One region of the Mesorhizobium sp. DxT genome, then DNA from elsewhere that is predicted to be linked to it. Evidence: riboswitches for the same ligand, from Rfam matches in the RefSeq annotation. Region 1 holds a riboswitch; the other holds the start of a gene.
The links. Region 1 has a riboswitch for cobalamin ahead of ACVJNE_RS15385 (CbtB domain-containing protein). Riboswitches for the same ligand answer to the same signal wherever they lie in the genome.
Positions count from the first base shown of each region.

Region 1 (3,251 bases):
AGCGCCTGCGTCTCGCCTGTCTTCCACGCGCCCTTGATAAACTGCACGACACCGACCCGCCGTCCGTGTCCCAACATGCGCAAGGCAAGGCCAAACGCCGCGGTCGACTTGCCCTTGCCCGGCCCGGTATTGACGACCAAAAGACCCTTTTCGACCGTCTTGCCGGCGACCTCGGCGTCCTGGACGGCCTTGCGTCTCTCCATCTTGGCCTTATGGCGCTCGGCTTGCTTTTCGTCGATCTCGCGCATCACTTCACTTTCATCGGAAGGCCGGCGACCATAAAGACCACGCTATCAGCGCGCGCCGCGACCATCTGGTTGAGGCGACCCGCAGCATCGCGAAACCGGCGCGCAAGCGCGTTGTCCGGCACGATCCCGAGCCCGACCTCGTTTGCGACGACAACCCAGCGCCCATGTGGGCTGGCGAGGGCATCGGCCAGCCGCTGCGATTCGGCATCTACGTCCCGCTCGGCCAACATCACATTCGTCAGCCACAGGGTCAGGCAATCCAGAAGAACCGGACGACCCGCGGGCAACGCTTCCAGCGCGTCGACGAGGTCCAGCGGCGCATCGACGGTCTGCCATCGCGAATCCCGGCGCGCACGGTGGTGAGCGATCCGCTCCGCCATCTCGCCGTCCAGCGCCTGCGCCGTCGCGATATAGCTCCAGGGCGCCGGCTCTGCTGACAGAAGGTCCTCGGCGTGGTGGCTCTTTCCGGAGCGCGCACCGCCGAGGACGAAAGTCAGCGTACCGGTCGGGTCAGGCAAGGCTGCTTTGCGGCTCGCCGAGCCCCTGCGCGAAACGCGGCCGCAGCACGCCAACTATGGCGCCGAGAGCCAGCCAGAAGACGAGGTTGGTCACGGTCACCGCCACAACAAAGCTGTGGTGGAGATGGGCCGGGACCAGCGTATCGTGGCTCTCCGGCTGCGGAGCGCCGATGACGTGCGGCAGCACGATCAGCACGGCACCCAGGGCCGCCAGCGCCGCCGACCGCGTCAGCGCGATAAGCGCGAGTCCACCGGCCGTGGCAATGACGACACCGATCCACCATGCCTGCCGCGCGAAGAGATCGGCGGCAGGCATGCCCGGCAGTTCGGGCGGCAGGCCTAGTCCGGGTGCAAGCGTGAACACCGAGAAACCAGCGAACCCCCAGAATAGTCCCTGCCGCCAGCCGGCGATCCCGCCAACCAGTTCGGATGCAACAACCAGCAGCAGGCTGAAGCCAATGCCGGTCACAATGGCTGCAAGGGCGGTGTAGAGGGTTCGTTCCAGCCCGTCGGCGGGCATCCACGCCTCGTCGCCATGGCTGTGCCCGGCTGCACCGTGATCGTGTGATTCTTCAGCCGCAGCACCTTCTTCGCCTGCGCCTTCATAGGCTTCGGCTTGGAGAATGAGGGGAACCGTGAAGGCAACCTGCATGGCGGTCATCACGAAACCCGCGAACAGCCCGGAGAGCGCCGCGACGAACACGACGTTACGAAATATGGTCATGGCTTAACTCTCGTATCAGTGGCAGGGAAATGCCATCGAATGGCGGTAGTCGTGGCCGGCATTGTGCATCACTTCGATATGGGAAAAGCCCACGAAGCCGGTGATGAACAGGCCCAGAAAACCTGCGAGCGAGAGCTGCAAGAGGCGCGATTGAGAAGAAGCGGCACCGATAGCGCCAGATGAAGTAGCCATGATTCGTCCTTTCCCCTCCACCCGAGGGAACGTGTTGCGATAGTCAGCGGCAGGTCTCCTGGCTCGCGGGTCACAGCCCTTCCCCGCCTTCCCGAAGCGAATGCTCCAGTGGCTTTTGGGGAAAGGCTCTCCGCTTACAGTTGCGGGGGCAGCCGCGGAATCGGGCGCTGTTGGCCCTCACCGCATTCCCTCTGGTCCCTTGCGGAAACCGACGACGCTTTCACCATAGCGCAATCATCGGCTGCCGCAACCTTCAATCGAGCCGCGTTGACAGCCTTACCTCGGGCGACCTAAATGGACGCCGACGGTCCTGTCGCCGCGAGGTGACAGGCTAAGAGGGAATACGGTGCGCTTTCGGGCAAATCCGTAGCTGTCCCCGCAACTGTAGACGGATAGTTCCTGTCGAATGCCACTGAAGCGGGTGCTTCGGGAAGGCGGCAGGAGCAGCGATCCGTGAGCCAGGAGACCTGCCGTCGCAGACCCAATCCTGACCGCCCGGCGGGTGTTCCCGGGCAAGGAGCGCAATGTGACGGACATAATTTCCGGCGAGTTGAAGCCGGACCTCGATGCCTCTTCGCCAGATAGCGAGACCGCGTCCGCGGTTACCATAATCGTCTGCAGTTCCTGCCGCTATCCAGGCACGCCGGCCGAAACCTTTCCACGACCCGGATCGGCGCTGGCCGACGCCACCCGCGAGGCCGCAGCAGGCAGCACGGTCGACGTCAGGCAGGTCGCCTGCCTCGGCAACTGCAAGCGAGGCCTGAGCGCCGCCGTGCTGCGCGCCGGCTCGTGGAGCTACATCTTCGGCGAACTCGACACCGACAACGCCGCAGACCTCGTTGCGGGCGCGGAGCTCTTTGCCGGCTCATCCGATGGTTTCATGCCGTTCCGCAGTCGGCCGGAAGCGCTCAAGCGCGGCCTCATCGCCCGCGTCCCCACCGCAGCCAACCTTCAGGATCTCAAATGAACACGTCCGTCCAGCGCATCCCCTGCACCGTCGTCACCGGCTTTCTCGGCGCCGGCAAGACCACGCTCATCCGCAACCTGATAGAGAATGCCGGCGGCAGGAAACTCGCCGTCATCGTCAACGAGTTCGGCGATGTCGGCATCGATGGCGAAATCCTGCGCGGCTGCGGCGTCGAGAACTGCTCCGAGGAGGACATCGTCGAACTGGCCAATGGCTGCATATGCTGCACCGTCGCCGACGATTTCGTGCCGGCTCTGGACAAGATCCTGTCGCGCGGCACGCAGGTCGACCATATCCTGATCGAGACGTCGGGCCTCGCCCTGCCCAAGCCGCTGGTGCAGGCCTTCCAGTGGCCTGCCGTGCGCAACCGCGTGACGGTGGACAGCGTGGTTGCAGTGGTCGACGGACCCGCGCTTGCCGCGGGCGAGGTGACGGGCGACCGCGACGCGCTCGAACAGCAGCGGGCAGCGGACGAATCGATCGACCACGAAGACCCGGTAGAGGAAGTCTTCGAGGATCAGGTCGCCTGCGCAGACCTGATCGTGCTGTCCAAGAGCGACTTGCTGGACGATGCCGCCAGACGCCGGGCCGAAGCAGCGGTG
Region 1 covers NZ_JBZFLJ010000007.1:263,707-266,957, reverse strand. The annotation lists gene cobO (cob(I)yrinic acid a,c-diamide adenosyltransferase) at 1-248, opposite strand, end outside; gene cobU (bifunctional adenosylcobinamide kinase/adenosylcobinamide-phosphate guanylyltransferase) at 248-766, opposite strand; gene ACVJNE_RS15390 (CbtA family protein) at 759-1,490, opposite strand; gene ACVJNE_RS15385 (CbtB domain-containing protein) at 1,506-1,682, opposite strand; cobalamin riboswitch at 1,714-1,910, opposite strand; cobalamin riboswitch at 1,971-2,171, shown strand; gene ACVJNE_RS15380 (DUF1636 family protein) at 2,209-2,649, shown strand; gene cobW (cobalamin biosynthesis protein CobW) at 2,646-3,251, shown strand, end outside.

Region 2 (3,251 bases), on a different contig from region 1:
TCACGCCCTTGAAGATGGCGTCGAGGTCGTCGCCGATGGTGGTCAGGAAGCAGGAGGAAAGCTGCGGCCGCGTCGTCCCCGAATTGAATAGCGTCGGCGTGGAGGCCATGAAATCGAACGACGACAGCAGGTCATAGAACTCGATCGCCCTGCCTTCGCGATCGATCTCGCGGATCGCCAGCCCCATCGCGACGCGCATGAAGAAGGCCTGCGGCAGCTCGAAGCGCTTGCCCTTGGTATGCAGGAAATAGCGGTCGTAGAGGGTCTGGAGCCCGAGATACTGGAAGTTCAGGTCGCGCTCCGGCTTCAAAGCCGCGCCGAGACGAGCCAGATCGAAACGGCCGAGTTCCGGGTCGATCAGCTCAGCCTCGATGCCGGTCTTGATGAAATCGGGGAAATAGCTCGCATAACGGGCCGACATCTCGGCCTGCGTTGCCTGCTCGGCCCGGCCGGAAACGAAGGTCAGCGCCTCGCGCCGCAACCTGTCGAGCAGCAGGCGGGCGGAAACGAAGGCGTAATTCGGCTCCTGCTCGACCAGCGTGCGCGCGGCGAGAATCGGTGCCAGAGACAGTTCGTCGAGCGTGATGCCGTCATAGAGGTTGCGCCGCGCCTCGGCAAGGATTGGCGTGGACGAGACCGCATCAAGGTCGGCACAGGCCTCTTCGACGATCTGCGCAAGGCGCGCTTCGTCGAGCGGGAGGAGCAATCCGTCTTCCGCCTTCACCTGCAGGGACGGCACGGCGCTTTCGGTCGAGGTCGCCTTCCCGGCGGCACGCTCTCGCGCCCTCTCCTCGCGGTAGAGCACATAGGCGCGCGCGACCTTGTGGTTTTCACCGCGCATCAGCGCGAGTTCCACCTGGTCCTGCACGTCCTCGATGTGGAATGTGCGCCCCTCGCCAACGCGACGGGTGAGCGCGGACACAACCTGCTCGGTCAGTTCCTCAACGACGTCGTGGACGCGTCGCGAGCCGGCCGCCGTCGAGCCCTCCACCGCCAGAAACGCCTTGGTCAGCGCTACCGTGATCTTGGTCGGGTCGAAGGGCGTGACAGCGCCGTTGCGGCGAATGACGCGGTAGCCCGGTTCGGCCGCTGGCCGGTCGGCGGTTCCGATGGAAATCGGAACCGGTGCGGTCCCGCTGGTGTGCTGAGTAGAGGTTGCCGGCATCTTGTCCCCGTAGGTTTTGGACGGGGATTTCGCGGAACGCATGCCGGGGCGCACGGCGGACCGCGCATCAGCAACGCGCACCATCGGGACACCCCGCCCGAGGTTCGTGTGTGTTCGTCACGGCAGGTCTCCTGGCTCGCAGGTCGCCGCTTTCGTCGGCCTTCCCGGCGCTCTCGCACCAGTGGCGTAACTCGACGCAAGCTCACTGCTTACAGTTGCGGGGGCAGCGCCGGCCTTGCACTACATGCGCACCGGCTTCCCTCTTAGCTCTTGAGTCCAATCCGACTCGCAAGAACCATGACGACTACATCTAGTATCTGCTACGCGGACAGTGTCAACGCGTAGCGTGAGATTTCCCGCGAGCAATGTTGCGCAGCCGGGTGAGCGGGCGCTAGCCGGCCGCTCCGAGCGCCCGCAGAACCTCATCCGTCGTGGTCACGGCGGCGACATTCTGCAACGCGTAGTCAATCGAGGCGCGATGCCAGTCGGCGTTCATGGTCGAGCAGGCATCCTCCGGCACGATCATGATGTAGCCCTTGTCGGCGCCGGTCCGCGCCGTGTGCTCGATGGACATGTTGGTCCACGCGCCGGTCTCGATGATGGTATCCCGGCCCTCGGCCTTGAGCACGGTTTCCAGGCTAGTGCCTTCCCAGGCGCTCATGCGGTTCTTGGAGACGACATGGTCGCCCGCCTGCGCTTCCAGCCCCGGCACGGGCTGGGCGCCCCAACTGCCTTTCACCAGCGCGTTGGCCTGCATGGTGTTCTCGAACAGCGGCGCATTGAGCGTCATGCCGCGTCCGGCATTGTCCACCTCGAACCAGACATGGATCACCGGCACGCCGACCGCGCGGCAATGTTCGGCGAGGCGGCGCGCATTCTCGATCGCGTTCTGCTCGCGGCAGTGCTGCGGCGAACCGGAATCTGCGAAGGCTCCGCCTTCCATCACCACATCGTTCTGCATGTCCTGGATGATGAGTGCGCAGCGCGACGTGTCGAGCTTGAAGCTGCCATCGCCGGCCGCAGCGACGGGCTGGCTGGCCGATGGGCCTGAGCGCGCAGCAGCACGCGGGCGCATGAAAGGTTCGATACGCGGGCCGATCTTGACGTCCACGGCATAGACCGAGGTCGACGCGCAGACAAACAGCGTGCGCCAGTCTTCCCCGCCCCAGTGCAGGTTGGCCGGGAGTTCGGGTATCGAAACCTTGCCGAGAAGCTGCCCTGCCGGATCGTAGACCCATACACCGCCCGGCGCCGTCACCCAGACATTGCCGTCCGCATCGCACTTCATGCCGTCGGGCACGCCCGGCTTCAACGTATCCTTGATGCCGGACGCGAACAGGCGGCCGCCGCCCAGCGTGCCGTCCGGCTTCACGTCGAAGACGCGAATATTGCATTGCTCGGTGTCGTTCACATAGAGCTGCGTCTCGTCGGGCGAGAAACACAGTCCATTGGGCTGGCTGAAGAGGTAGCGGTCGACCAGCAATTGTGGCTCGCCTCCGACCTGTCCGGGCGGGATGCGGAACACGCCCTGCCAGCCGAGCTGGCGTGGCCGCTCCACGCCGTAATGCGCCATGCGGCCGTACCACGGGTCGGAGAAATAGATCGCGCCGCTGGAGTGTACGCACAGATCGTTCGGACTGTTCAGCTCCCTGCCTTCGAAATGGCTGGCGAGCACATCGCGGCGGCCGTCAGGCCCGAACCGCGCTACGCTCGACGTGGCGTGCTCGCAAACCAGCAGGTTGAGGTCGGCATCATAGGTCATGCCGTTGCCCTTGTTGGCCGGCCGCATCACCTCCCGCACGCCGTCGCGGTCCCAGCGCCGGCGCACGTCGCCGGGCATGTCCGAGAACAGCAGATGGTGCTCGAGCGGATGCCAGATCGGCCCCTCGGTGAAGATGAAGCCGGACCCGATCTGCCGCACCGGCGCGTGTTCGTCGATCAGATCGCGGAAGTGCGGTCTTGCTGCGTCGTGCGCCATTGTCCCCTCCTCGTGCTGCCGAACCTAGGCCGGAAACCAGTTGCGGCGGTGCACCGTCTGGCTCACCGGGCCCGGCACCGCCATGTCGAGCCGGCCGACAATCTGGCC
Region 2 covers NZ_JBZFLJ010000004.1:114,810-118,060, reverse strand. The annotation lists gene ACVJNE_RS09840 (ribonucleoside-diphosphate reductase subunit alpha) at 1-1,165, opposite strand, end outside; cobalamin riboswitch at 1,270-1,480, opposite strand; gene ACVJNE_RS09835 (isochorismatase family protein) at 1,557-3,143, opposite strand; gene ACVJNE_RS09830 (N-acyl homoserine lactonase family protein) at 3,168-3,251, opposite strand, start outside.
Region 2: another riboswitch for cobalamin. It lies ahead of ACVJNE_RS09840 (ribonucleoside-diphosphate reductase subunit alpha); the one in region 1 lies ahead of ACVJNE_RS15385 (CbtB domain-containing protein).